DNA from 3 places in the Enterobacter nematophilus genome. Region 3 is predicted to be linked to each of the others. Evidence: predicted binding sites of a transcription regulator. Region 3 holds the regulator's gene; each other region holds the start of a gene.
What was found. Region 3 encodes PurR, which represses purine synthesis genes. Its sites were predicted from a motif close to CANGCAAACGTTTGCNTG; they were not measured.

Region 1 (4,210 bases), 370 kb from region 3:
AGGCCAGAAGCATCCTTCCGGCGAGCCGCTGAAAACGCTGCAATCGTTCCGTACCGCACAGGACAACGGCGATGTCGATTTCGGCCAGAACCTGATCCCGCGCTCCAGCGGCGCGATCCGCGTAGGCGATGAGGTTGAAATTCTCGCCCGCGGGCCGGCGAGAGTGTACGGCTCGGGCCAGGAAGAAGAAATGGTTGACGTTGTGACAAACGTCGCCTCTGCGGTGGATATTCACTGGCAGGGCAAGATTATTCGTGGCAACAATCAGCAGGTGCTGCTGGAGCAACTGGAGCAAGCCGGTATTCGCGTACCGTATTCCTGCCGCGCGGGAATTTGCGGATGCTGCCGCATCAGGCTGCTGGAGGGTGAAGTGAGTGCGCTGAAAAAATCTGCAATTGGAAATGACGGCACAATCCTGTGCTGTAGCTGCGTACCGAAAACGTCGGTACAGCTGGAAGCTTAAACCGCCTGTTCGAGGCTGAAGGAATCTACGCGCAGCTGTGGCTTCAGCCTGTCATTCATGACTTTGATCGCATCACCTAACTGCATTACGCGCCCGGCAATCGTCACGCCGGGCTGCGCCAGCAGACAAAGTGCGGCGTTTTCGCCCGGCTCAACGACTAATAAACTCACCTCTTCGGCGGTATCGCTCAGGTTAACGCTGGCCGCATCACCCGTTGCTGGCGTCCAGTCCATGCCGTGAGGCAGGAAATGCCAGCTTTTCGGCATTTGCGGTTTCAGGAAACGGATAGCCACCAGCGCATTTAATACCAGTTCGGCACGCTGCTCTTTTGAGAGCTCCAGATCGCGGCATTTTTCTTCAAAGGAGAAATAAAGCGCCGCATCGTCAACGCAAAAGCCCGATGGAGAAAACGCGTCCGGGGTTAACATTCGGCGGGCAAAACGAGAACGAAACAACATGCCATTGGCTAAATCGAGCATCATGCGATCGTGTTCGTCGCAAAAATACCAGCGCCAGTTATCGTCAGGTTTAATTCGCATGTTTCTCTCCCGTCCCCAAACGTCCTGTACTAAAAATGTCCTGTTGGCCGCTTCGTTTATAACACTAGTAATAAAAGACTATAATGTCTAAATAAGCAACAGTGACGGAATATAAAACAACCAGGGCTGGAAATAAAGCCCTGGTTGTCTGATTAAGAGAAAAGATTAGATATGAGTAACGATTTCTTTAATCAGCGGCGGGCCTTTAAAAATAAAGCCGGAATAGATTTGCACCAGTGACGCACCGGCCGCCATCTTCTCGCGCGCAGCAATCACCGAGTCGATACCGCCGACGCCAATAATCGGTAAACGGCCATTTAATTCCGCAGACAGAGCGCGAATAATTTCGGTGCTTTTTAATTGTACCGGACGGCCACTTAACCCACCCGCTTCGTCACAGTTTTTCATTCCCTGAACGAGCGAACGATCGAGCGTGGTATTCGTTGCAATCACCCCATCGATATTATGGCGAACCAAACTGTCGGCAACCTGGATCAATTCTTCATGAGAAAGATCCGGCGCGATCTTCACCGCGACCGGAACATATTTATGGTGGATCGCCTGGAGTTCATTTTGTTTATTTTTAATGGCACTCAGAAGATCGTCCAGCGCTTCGCCATATTGTAACGAGCGTAAACCCGGGGTATTAGGTGAGGAAATATTCACCGCGATATACCCGGCATAGGCGTAGACTTTTTCCATACAAATCAGATAGTCATCTTTACCCTGCTCAACCGGCGTATCTTTATTTTTGCCAATATTGATGCCTAACACCCCATCGAAATGGGCTTTCTTCACGTTCTCCACCAGATGATCAACGCCGAGGTTATTAAAGCCCATGCGGTTGATCAGTCCTTCGGCTTCGACCAGGCGGAACAGACGCGGTTTGTCATTTCCCGGCTGCGGGCGCGGCGTGACGGTACCAATTTCGATGGAGCCAAAGCCCATCGCGCCCAGGGCATCGATGCACTCGCCATTTTTGTCCAGACCGGCCGCCAGACCCAGCGGATTTTTAAAGGTCAGACCCATGCACTGCACAGGCTTTTCCGGCACGTTTTGGCGCACCAGTGCCGCCAGAGGCGTGCCTGTAATGCGACGTAATTGCTGGAATGTAAATTCATGAGCGCGCTCGGGGTCGAGCTGGAAAAGGGCTTTACGAACGAAGGGGTAGTACATGAACTCTCCTGGATTCCCGGTGTGCAAACCGGGAGGGGATTATGGGCGATCCCGTCGCGAAAGGGAATTGACCTGCGGCAAAAAAACGGCGTAAAACGCAATCGTTTTCCTGCCTTTCCCTTTCTTATGCAGTTTTTTGCATTTTAATTGCGGATAAATCATTTAGTGGAATAACCGCGCGGTGTCACACTCCTGAAAATTGTTATGAATGTTAGATAAAAGCAAACAATTAGTTATAAGGAGGATGTATGCGCGTCATTACCCTGGCCGGAAGTCCACGATTCCCTTCGCGTTCCAGCGCCCTGCTGGAACATGCCCGTGAAAAGCTCAACGCCCTGGACGTGGAAGTGTGCCACTGGAATCTGCATAACTTCGAGCCTGAAGATTTGCTGTATGCCCGCTTCGACAGCCCCGCGCTGAAAACCCTCACCGAGCAGCTCAAGGAAGCGGACGGCCTCATCGTTGCGACCCCGATTTATAAAGCCTCTTTTTCGGGCGCGCTGAAAACCCTGCTCGATCTTCTCCCCGAGCGCGCGCTGGACGGCAAAGTGGTGCTGCCGCTGGCAACGGGCGGCACGGTGGCACATTTACTGGCGGTGGATTACGCCCTGAAGCCGGTGCTGAACGCCCTGAAGGCGCAGGAGATCCTCCACGGCGTTTTCGCGGATGATTCGCAGGTCATTGACTACCAGCATAAGCCGCACTTCACGCCGAATCTGCAAACGCGCCTTGATGCCGCGCTGGAAACCTTCTGGCACGCCCTGCATCGCCGGGATATCCAGGTTCCTTCTTTTACTCCGCCTCAGGGAGTCGCACATGTTTAAAACCTTAACCCGTCTCGGACTGGCTGGCCTGATGGCGTTTACCGCGCTGGCGCATGCCGCAGAAACCGCACCGGACAGCTTACGCATTGGCTACCAAAAAGGCAGCGTCAGCATGGTGCTGGCAAAAAGCCACCATCTGCTGGAAAAACGCTTCCCGGACACCAAATTCTCCTGGGTGGAGTTCCCGGCAGGGCCGCAGATGCTTGAAGCGCTGAACGTCGGCAGTATCGATCTGGGCAGCACGGGCGACATCCCGCCTATTTTTGCTCAGGCTGCCGGGGCAGACCTTGTCTACGTCGGCGTAGAACCCGCGAAACCGAAAGCCGAGGTGATTCTGGTACCTGAAAACAGCGACATTAAAAGCGTCGCCGACCTTAAAGGACGTAAGGTCGCTTTCCAGAAAGGCTCCAGCTCGCACAACCTGCTGCTGCGCGCCTTACAGGAAGCCGGGCTCAAGTTCACCGACATTCAACCCGTTTACCTGACGCCTGCCGACGCGCGCGCCGCGTTCCAGCAGAAGAACGTTGATGCCTGGGCTATCTGGGATCCGTACTACTCTGCGGCATTACTGCAGGGCGGCGTTCGGGTGCTGAAGGACGGCACCACGCTGAAACAGACCGGCTCGTTCTACCTCGCCGCGCGCCCTTACGCGGAAAAAAACGGCGCGTTTATTCAGGGCGTGCTGGATACCTTCACGCAGGCAGATGCTCTGACCCAAAGCCAGCCTCAGGCGAGCATTGCCCTGCTGGCAAAAACCATGGGCCTGCCTGAACCGGTGATCGCGAGCTATCTCAGCCACCGTCCACCCACCACCATTTCACCGGTAGACGCGCACGTCGCCGCGCTTCAGCAACAGACCGCTGACCTCTTCTATCAAAACCGCCTGGTCCCAAAACAGGTCGATATTCGCGAACGCATCTGGCAGCCCGCAGGCAAAGAAGGAGCTAAATCATGAGTCTGAATCTTTTCTGGTTTTTACCCACCCACGGCGATGGGCACTATCTTGGCACAGAAGAGGGTTCGCGCCCGGTTGACCACGGCTATCTGCAGCAGATTGCGCAGGCGGCGGACCGAATCGGTTTTACCGGCGTGCTGATCCCGACCGGACGCTCGTGCGAGGATGCCTGGCTGGTCGCCGCGTCGATGATCCCGGTCACCCAGCGCCTTAAATTCCTGGTTGCATTGCGCCCGAGCGTCGTCTCCCCCAC
Region 2 (4,210 bases), on a different contig from region 3:
AGGAGGTTTTATGCAGGCTGACATAAAACGTTTCGTCTTTCTCTTCATAGACCAGCTCGTCATCGGCTGAGTCCGTGCCTACGGTATGGCGCCATACCTGATAAGGCAGCAGCGTGGAGGCGTGCTTTTTAACGTAGTAGACCGTCTCGGAATCGTTCGCCCAGACAAAATCCGGGGAGACGTTTTCCAGCATTTCCGGATACCAGTTGCCGGTTTCCAGGTTGCGAAAACGCAGGCCGTACTGGCGCCGGGAGAGATAATCCTCCGCCAGCGCCATAATGGTGTTGTCCGGGGAGATGGACATACCGCCCAGGGTATAAAACTCGCTGTGGGCGGCGCGCTGGTTCGCATCCAGCAGAATGTCCCATTCATCCCACTCGGCGCTTAATACCGACTGCCGCTGATAGATGGGATACTCGTTGCCCGGCTCGTAGATATGGCGATAGCGATAGCCGTTTTTGGTCCAGGGCGCGGAGATATCGCGCTGAGGAATACGCTGCACCATTTCGTTCAGCAGCTGGTCCTGCAGCGCCTGCTGGCTGGCCATGACCCTGCGGCCATAGTCGTTTTCTTCGTGCAGGTAGTCGAGCACCTCTGGCCGGGAACGCGAATCGTCCCGCAGCCAGTAATAGTTGTCTATACGCGTATCGCCATGCGTGACGATCGCATAAGGAGTACGTCGGGCTTTCGGTGGCATGTCATCATTCTTTTGAGTTTTACACCCTATAAGGTTGGCAAAACCCGCGCATGATGCAAGCGAAACATGACCACAGGCGATAGCTAGCCCTGTAGCGTCTGTTTTTGCTCCCGGATATCTTTTTCTATTCCTTCGCGTACGTCCTGAGGGATTTTCAGCGCATCGCCCAGGGCGTTGAGATAGCTGCGTTCCATAAAGTGATCGACATCAATGGCGGCACAGCTGAGGAAATAGAGCTCCAGCGCCTCTTCTTCATTCTTTACGCCTAGCGCCAGACGCTGCGGATCGAGCGGCTGCTCAATGGCCTGCGCCACCAGCGTCCTGCCCTGCTCTTCAACACCGGCTTCGCGCAGCTGCTGTTCGATAGCCGCTCTCTCTTTATCATCAATGTGCCCGTCGCTTTTGGCGGCGAAAACCAGCGCAAGGATGAGCCGCTCCGTGCGCAGATCCAGCGGAGAAGTATGCTCCCCATAGTGAGGTTCATCGCGGTGCGCCGCTCGCACTCTGTCCTTATATTTGTTCCACAGCACGGTGCCGGCGATTGCGCCGCCCCCGGCCAGCAGCGCGCCGGTACCGTATTTTGCCAGCAGCTTACGTGAGGATTTATTGGCAACCAGCAGCCCTGCCAGCCCACCGAGTGCCCCCGGTACCAGCAGCTTGCTCAGCCCCTGCTCGCCGGAACCTGACGTTTTCTGCCCTAACATGGATTGCAGTTGATTTAACCAGCCTGACATGGATTCCCTCGCTTATCGGGTAACATTTTCCACAGCGTAAGCGAGCAGGCGTCAGGAAATGTCCGCTAAGGCTAAAGAAGCGCAAATTTCTCGTCTGCCCTTTTGCCCTGCGCAAGACAGACGCAAACGTTTTCGTTTATACTGCGCGCATCTTTTTCAGGGGGAATGTTATGACTCGTTTAGGAACCGCGCTGCGACCTGCGGCGACGCGCGTAATGCTGTTGGGATCGGGCGAACTGGGTAAGGAAGTCGCCATTGAATGTCAGCGTTTAGGGGTGGAGGTGATTGCCGTAGACCGCTACGCCGACGCGCCTGCCATGCACGTCGCCCATCGTTCTTATGTGATTAACATGCTGGACGGTGATGCCCTGCGTACGCTCATTGCACGAGAGAAACCGGATTTTGTTGTGCCGGAAATTGAAGCTATCGCAACCGATACGCTGATCGCCCTTGAGCAGGAAGGCCAGCGCGTGGTGCCCTGCGCCAAAGCGGCAAAGTTGACCATGAACCGTGAAGGCATTCGCCGCCTGGCGGCGGAGGAGCTGGGGCTGCCTACCTCAGGCTACCGTTTTGCGGGTGACAAAGCCGCATTCCTGCAGGCCGTTGAAGAGATTGGCTACCCGTGCATCATTAAGCCGGTGATGAGCTCTTCCGGTAAAGGTCAGAGCTTTATTCGCGACAGCAGCACGCTGGACAGCGCGTGGGATTATGCGCAACAGGGTGGCCGTGCCGGTGCCGGTCGCGTCATTGTCGAAGGCGTGGTGAAGTTTGATTTCGAAATCACCCTGCTCACCGTCAGCGCCGTGGACGGCGTCCATTTCTGCGACCCGATCGGTCACCGACAGGAAGATGGCGATTACCGCGAATCCTGGCAGCCGCAGCAGATGAGCCCCCTGGCGCTGGAGCGTGCCCGGGAGATTGCCCGTAAGACCGTTCTGGCCCTGGGCGGTTACGGCCTGTTCGGCGTGGAGCTGTTCGTCTGCGGTAACGAAGTGATCTTCAGCGAAGTCTCCCCTCGCCCGCACGACACCGGCATGGTCACGCTCATTTCGCAGGATCTCTCGGAGTTCGCCCTGCACGTGCGCGCCTTCCTCGGCCTGCCGGTTGGCGGCATCCGCCAGTACGGCCCGGCGGCGTCGGCGGTGATCCTGCCGCGGTTGACAAGTCAGAACGTCACGTTTGATAACGTCGAAGGCGCGGTTGGCGCGGGCCTGCAGGTCCGTCTGTTCGGCAAGCCGGAGATCGACGGTACGCGTCGCCTGGGCGTGGCGTTAGCCACCGGGGATAACGTTGACGAGGCCGTTGCAAGAGCAAAAGCAGCGGCAGCGAACGTTCAGGTAGCAGGATAAAAAAACGGGCCGAAAGGCCCGTTTTTCATGCTGCGAATGGCTTACTGCTTCGCGCCTTCAACCGCTTCACGAGCCAGTTTCGTGATGCGATCCCAGTCGCCCGCTTCCAGCGCATCCGCCGGAACCAGCCATGAGCCGCCGATGCACAGCACGCTTTTCAGCGCCAGGTAGTCGCGGTAGTTAGCCGGGGAGATACCGCCCGTCGGGCAGAAGCGTACCTGAGAGAAGGGACCCGCAATTGCCTGCAGCGCTTTGGTGCCGCCGTTTGCTTCTGCCGGGAAGAATTTGAACTCTTTCAGACCGTAGTCCATGCCAAGCATCAGTTCAGAAACGGTGCTGATGCCCGGGATCAAAGGAATGGTGCCTTCGGTCGCGGCCTTCAGCAGCGGCTCGGTCAGGCCCGGGCTGATGGCAAACTGTGCGCCGGCTTCGGTCACTTCCGCCAGCTGCTGCGCGTTGAGAACGGTACCCGCACCGATGATGGCGTCCGGCACTTCTTTAGCGATGGCGCGGATGGCATCCATCGCGCAGGCGGTACGCAGGGTCACTTCCAGAACGCGAACGCCGCCCGCAACCAGCGCTTTCGCCATCGGCACAGCGTGCTCCAGCTTGTTTACCACGATAACCGGCACGACAGGGCCAGTGGTCAGGATTGCTTCTGCACTTGTTTTCCAGTTTTTCATCAGAGTTCTCTCTCGCCAGATCGTTAAAATCAAGTCGTCTTAAAACGTAATACAGGTTGCGCCCTGCTCCGCACCGGAGAGCTTTTCACGCAGCGCGCTGAACATTTCGCGTCCGGTCCCCACGCGCGATGCGCTCAGGTCAGGAATATGGGGCTGACGTGCCGCCAGCTCTGCGTCATCCACCAGCAGGGTTAACTCGCCTGTCTGGCCGTTCACGCGGATCATGTCGCCGTCGCGCACTTTCGCCAGCAAGCCGCCGTCGTAGGCTTCAGGCGTGACGTGGATGGCGGAAGGCACTTTGCCGGATGCGCCTGAGAGGCGACCATCGGTCACTAACGCAATTTTGAAACGGCGGTCCAATAATACACCAAGTGGTGGCATAAGTTTATGTAATTCTGGCATGCCATTCGCTTTTGGCCCCTGATGACGCACCACCACCACGCAGTCTTTATCAAGCAGACCGGCGTCGAAGGCAGGCAGCACGTCGTGCTGGCTTTCAAACACGACCGCCGGGGCTTCGATAACCTGGTTCTCTTCCGGCACGGCAGAGGTCTTCATTACCGCGCGGCCAAGGTTGCCGCTCAGCACTTTGGTACCGCCGTGGTGGGAGAACGGTTTGTCGATAGTGGCAATCACCTGCGGATCAAGAGACGCGGTTGCCCCGTCGCGCCAGTCCAGCTCGCCGTTGTTCAGCCACGGCTCCTGGGTGTAGCGCTGCAGGCCAAATCCGGCTACGGTGTTCACATC
Region 3 (4,210 bases):
CGCCCCGTTCGCGATGGCCATCACGCAGAATGGAATCAATATTTCGGCCAGACCTGCGCCCGGAATAAAGCCAACGGCCCAGGTGCCGATGACGCTCAGCGCATAGAGCACCAGCAGCCACGGCAGCATCTGCTGACCTTCCCATTTTTGCAGCGCCGCGCGACAGCCGTAACCGCCAACCAGGAACGCGATGGTCTGCGGAACGTAGCTCAGGCCAATGGCCGCCGGGCTGTAGCCCATATCGTGCAGAATAAAGGGCGACCCGGTCAGCCACGCGAAGAAGCTCGCCGAGCAGGCGGCATAGATCAGAACGTTGCCGCGATACGCCTTAGCGCTCAGCAGGGAGGTGAAGGTAATCGGCTTCGCGTCTGCGTGCGCCTCTTTTTTATGCGCGGGCTTGAGGGCGAACGCCGGCAGCATCAGCACCAGCGTAATGGCAAACAGCGTGGCGAAGATGGCCTGCCAGTCGAAATGCGCGAGGATCCAGCTGCCCAGCAGCGGGGCGAGGGCCGGTGAGAGCCCCACCAGCGGCATAATGGTGGCGAAAATACGGTTTGTGCGGTTTGCCGGGTAGTAGTCGGTGACCAGCGCCTGCCAGGTCACGGCCGCGGCACAGACGCCGACCGCCTGAACAAACCGCAGCACCAGCAGCCAGGTGGCATCGCGCACCCATAGCATCCCCAGGCAGCCCACGGCAAAAATGGCCAGCCCCAGCAGCAACACCGGTTTACGCCCAAAGCGATCCGAGAGCGGTCCCCAGAGCAGCTGCGCGAAGGCAAAACCGGCGAGGAACAAACTCAGGCTGGCGCTGATGGCGGCGGCAGGGGTTTGCAAATCTTCCTGCATGGCGGCGAAAGCCGGCAGGTACATATCGGTGGCCAAAAAGCCCAGCACGCTTAAGCCGCCGAGCCAGACTAAAAAACCTTTCCTGGGTTGCACTGTTTTATTCTCCTGAGGAGGCAGGTATACGTTGGCGCTGAGTGTAGGGAGTGCAAAGCCGCTTGTGAAACGCTAATATTTGGCGGGTGCATTCAAATTTTTTGCAGGCAGAAAATGTGGTCAGATTATTCTCTTGAAGTGGTCGATGCTGTCGCGCGTAACGGCAGCTTTAGCGGGGCGGCGCAGGAGTTGCACCGCGTCCCTTCGGCCATCAGCTATACGGTGCGACAGCTTGAGGAGTGGCTGGCGGTTCCGCTGTTTGAACGGCGGCATCGTGATGTGGAATTAACGCCCGCAGGGGCGTGGTTTTTGAAGGAAGGGCGTTCTGTTATCAAAAAAATGCAGATCACCCGCGAGCAGTGCCAGCAGATCGCGAACGGCTGGCGGGGACACCTTTCCATCGCGGTGGATAACATCGTTAAGCCCGAACGCACCCGGCAGATGATCGTCGACTTCTATCGTCATTTTTCGGATGTCGAGCTGCGGGTCTCGCAGGAGGTGTTCAACGGCGTCTGGGATGCGCTGGCGGACGGCAGGGCAGAGATGGCGATTGGTGCGACCCAGGCGATCCCGGTCGGTGGACGTTACGCCTTTCGCGATATGGGCATGCTGAGCTGGAAATGCGTGGTGGCAAGCGATCATCCGCTGGCGAAGATGGAAGGGCCGCTGAGCGACGATACGCTGCGCAGCTGGCCGTCGCTGGTGCTGGAGGATACCTCCCGCTCTCTGCCCAAGCGTATTACCTGGCTTTTAGATAACCAGCGGCGGGTGGTGGCCCCTGACTGGGAATCGTCGGCGACGTGCCTCAGCGCCGGGCTCTGCGTCGCGATGGTACCCGTTCATTTTGCGCGTCCGCGCATCGACACCGGCGAGTGGGTTGAACTGACGCTGGAGAATCCGTTCCCGGATGCGGCCTGCTGCCTCACCTGGCAACAAAATGATGTCTCGCCCGCCATGGCCTGGCTTCTGGATTATCTGGGGGACAGCGAAACGCTTAACCGGGAGTGGCTGCGGGAGCCAGACTGACTGGCTCCGCAATGAGATTAACGACGATAGTCGCGGAACGGACCGTCCGCAACGGAACGGCGTTCGATGAGGCGAGGGTGAACTTCAATGGACTGCGACTCTTCACGCTTGTTGACGATCCTGTCCAGCAGCATATTGAAGGCGGTTTCACCCAGCGAATCTTTCGGCTGGTGAATGGTGGTCAGCGCTGGCGTGAAGAAGCGCGCGTTGCGCACGTTGTCATACCCGATCACGGAAATATCCTGCGGGACGCGCAGGCCCAGCTCGTCGGCAGCGCAGAGCGCGCCCATTGCCATGATGTCCCCCCCGCAGAAGACGGCGGTTGGACGGTGCGGCTGAGAGACGATCTGCTGCATCGCGCGGTAGCCTGATTCCGGCTCGAAGTCACCCTGCACGATCCAGTTTTCCGGCACGGTAATCAGCGCTTCTTCCATCGCTTTCATAAAGCCGGCCAGGCGGCCAGCGCCGGTGTTGCGTTCCAGCGGGCCCGGGATCACGCCAATCTCGCGGTGGCCGCGTTCGATCAGATAACGGCCCGCCATATAACCGCCTTCGAAGGCGTTATCGATGACGGAGTCCGTGAAGTCGGCGCGCGCTTCGCCCCAGTCCATCACCACCATAGGGATATGGCGATACTCTTCCAGCATCGACAGCACGGATTCCGGGTACTCGGAGCACATCACCAGCAGGCCATCCACGCGCTTTTGCGCCATCATCGACAGGTAGGCGCGCTGTTTTTCAATGCTGTTCCAGGCGTTGCCCAGAATCAGGGTATAGCCTTTCTGGAAGCAGTTTTTCTCTACCGCTTCAATGATCTCGGCAAAATAGGCCGCTTCGCTGCTGGTCGCCAGCAGACCAATAGACTTGGTGTGGTTAACCTTGAGGCTGCGCGCAACCGCGCTCGGGGAGTAGTGCAGCTCTTTAATTGCTGCCCAGACGGCGTTGCGCGTCTCTTCCGCCACAAAGCGGGTTTTGTTAATTACATGTGATACGGTTGTAGTGGAAACGTTTGCGCGTTTTGCTACGTCTTTAATTGTTGCCATTAAATGTCACTCCAGACCATATCCTAAGCTCCTGAAAAACTTGAAGGTAAACGTTTGCCTTCTCTCACCCTTATCACGCAATTTTGGATTGCGGCACGCCGGGAAAACGACACGGGACGTCAGGAGGGGGTCAATGGCCGGTACGCTAATAAATTTAGCGTGGAATTTTGGCCTATCTTGATGAAAAGGGGAAGAGGTAAAGTGTTTATCAGCTTAAATCATGGAAGATTTTTGACGTAAACTGTGCAAAAATGAGCAAGCTCACTTTTCGTGGGGGGATTAAAAGGAGAAAAATTGATGAGTTCCGATCTGAAGTTTTCGCTGTTCACCACCGTTATTGTGCTGGCGCTGATTGTGGCGGCTGGCCTGACGGCTGCGCTGCACTGATTTACGCGGGGGGAGAGCCTTCTCCCTCCCGAACGTCCCGATTGTTACTTCCCTGGCAAAAATCTTTTGCCATTTTGTTAACTTCTCATTTTTTGTGATTGATGTCATGCTTTCCGCTTCTTTGTTCTGTGTCACTACATGACACGGCATCCGGAGTTGACGCATGAAAATCAATTTTCCCCTGCTGGCCCTGGCGATTGGCGCTTTTGGGATTGGCACCACTGAATTCTCCCCGATGGGGTTACTGCCTGTAATCGCCCGGGGCGTGGACGTCTCGATCCCGGCCGCCGGGATGTTAATCAGCGCCTACGCCATCGGCGTGATGGTGGGGGCGCCGCTGATGACGCTTCTGCTTTCGCACCGCGCGCGCCGCAATGCGCTGATTTTCCTGATGGCGATTTTCACCCTGGGCAACGTGCTTTCGGCCATTTCGCCGGACTACACTACCCTGATGCTGTCTCGCATTCTGACCAGCCTCAACCACGGTGCCTTCTTTGGGCTGGGATCGGTCGTGGCCGCAAGCGTGGTGCCAAAACACAAGCAGGCAAGCGCCGTGGCGACCATGTTTATGGGGCTGACGATTGCCAACATCGGCGGCGTACCGGCGGCGACCTGGCTGGGTGAAGCGATCGGCTGGCGTATGTCTTTCCTGGCAACGGCCGGGCTGGGCGTGGTCGCGATGGTGGCGTTGTTCTTCTCCCTGCCGAAAGGCAGCGCCGGAGAACGTCCGGAAGTGCGTAAAGAGCTGGCGGTGCTGATGCGCCCGCAGGTACTCTCCGCGCTGCTCACCACGGTGCTGGGGGCAGGGGCGATGT

Region 1: a site for PurR is predicted at 2,273-2,290, ahead of pyrD (quinone-dependent dihydroorotate dehydrogenase). Genes of this name have one in related genera too.
Region 2: a site for PurR is predicted at 1,551-1,568, ahead of purT (formate-dependent phosphoribosylglycinamide formyltransferase). Genes of this name have one in related genera too.

What each region holds. Positions count from the first base shown of each region.
Region 1 covers NZ_JAPKNE010000001.1:945,109-949,318, forward strand. Annotated here, with positions in the region: gene OSH03_RS04555 (YcbX family protein) at 1-463, shown strand, start outside; gene zapC (cell division protein ZapC) at 460-1,002, opposite strand; gene pyrD (quinone-dependent dihydroorotate dehydrogenase) at 1,168-2,178, opposite strand; gene ssuE (NADPH-dependent FMN reductase) at 2,427-3,002, shown strand; gene OSH03_RS04575 (sulfonate ABC transporter substrate-binding protein) at 2,995-3,957, shown strand; gene ssuD (FMNH2-dependent alkanesulfonate monooxygenase) at 3,954-4,210, shown strand, end outside.
Region 2 covers NZ_JAPKNE010000002.1:523,110-527,319, reverse strand. Annotated here, with positions in the region: gene ptrB (oligopeptidase B) at 1-697, opposite strand, end outside; gene OSH03_RS09150 (tellurite resistance TerB family protein) at 781-1,431, opposite strand; gene purT (formate-dependent phosphoribosylglycinamide formyltransferase) at 1,602-2,780, shown strand; gene kdgA (bifunctional 4-hydroxy-2-oxoglutarate aldolase/2-dehydro-3-deoxy-phosphogluconate aldolase) at 2,822-3,463, opposite strand; gene edd (phosphogluconate dehydratase) at 3,503-4,210, opposite strand, start outside.
Region 3 covers NZ_JAPKNE010000001.1:573,147-577,356, reverse strand. Annotated here, with positions in the region: gene punC (purine nucleoside transporter PunC) at 1-939, opposite strand, end outside; gene punR (DNA-binding transcriptional activator PunR) at 1,054-1,965, shown strand; gene purR (HTH-type transcriptional repressor PurR) at 1,983-3,008, opposite strand; gene cydH (cytochrome bd-I oxidase subunit CydH) at 3,306-3,395, shown strand; gene OSH03_RS02655 (MFS transporter) at 3,559-4,210, shown strand, end outside.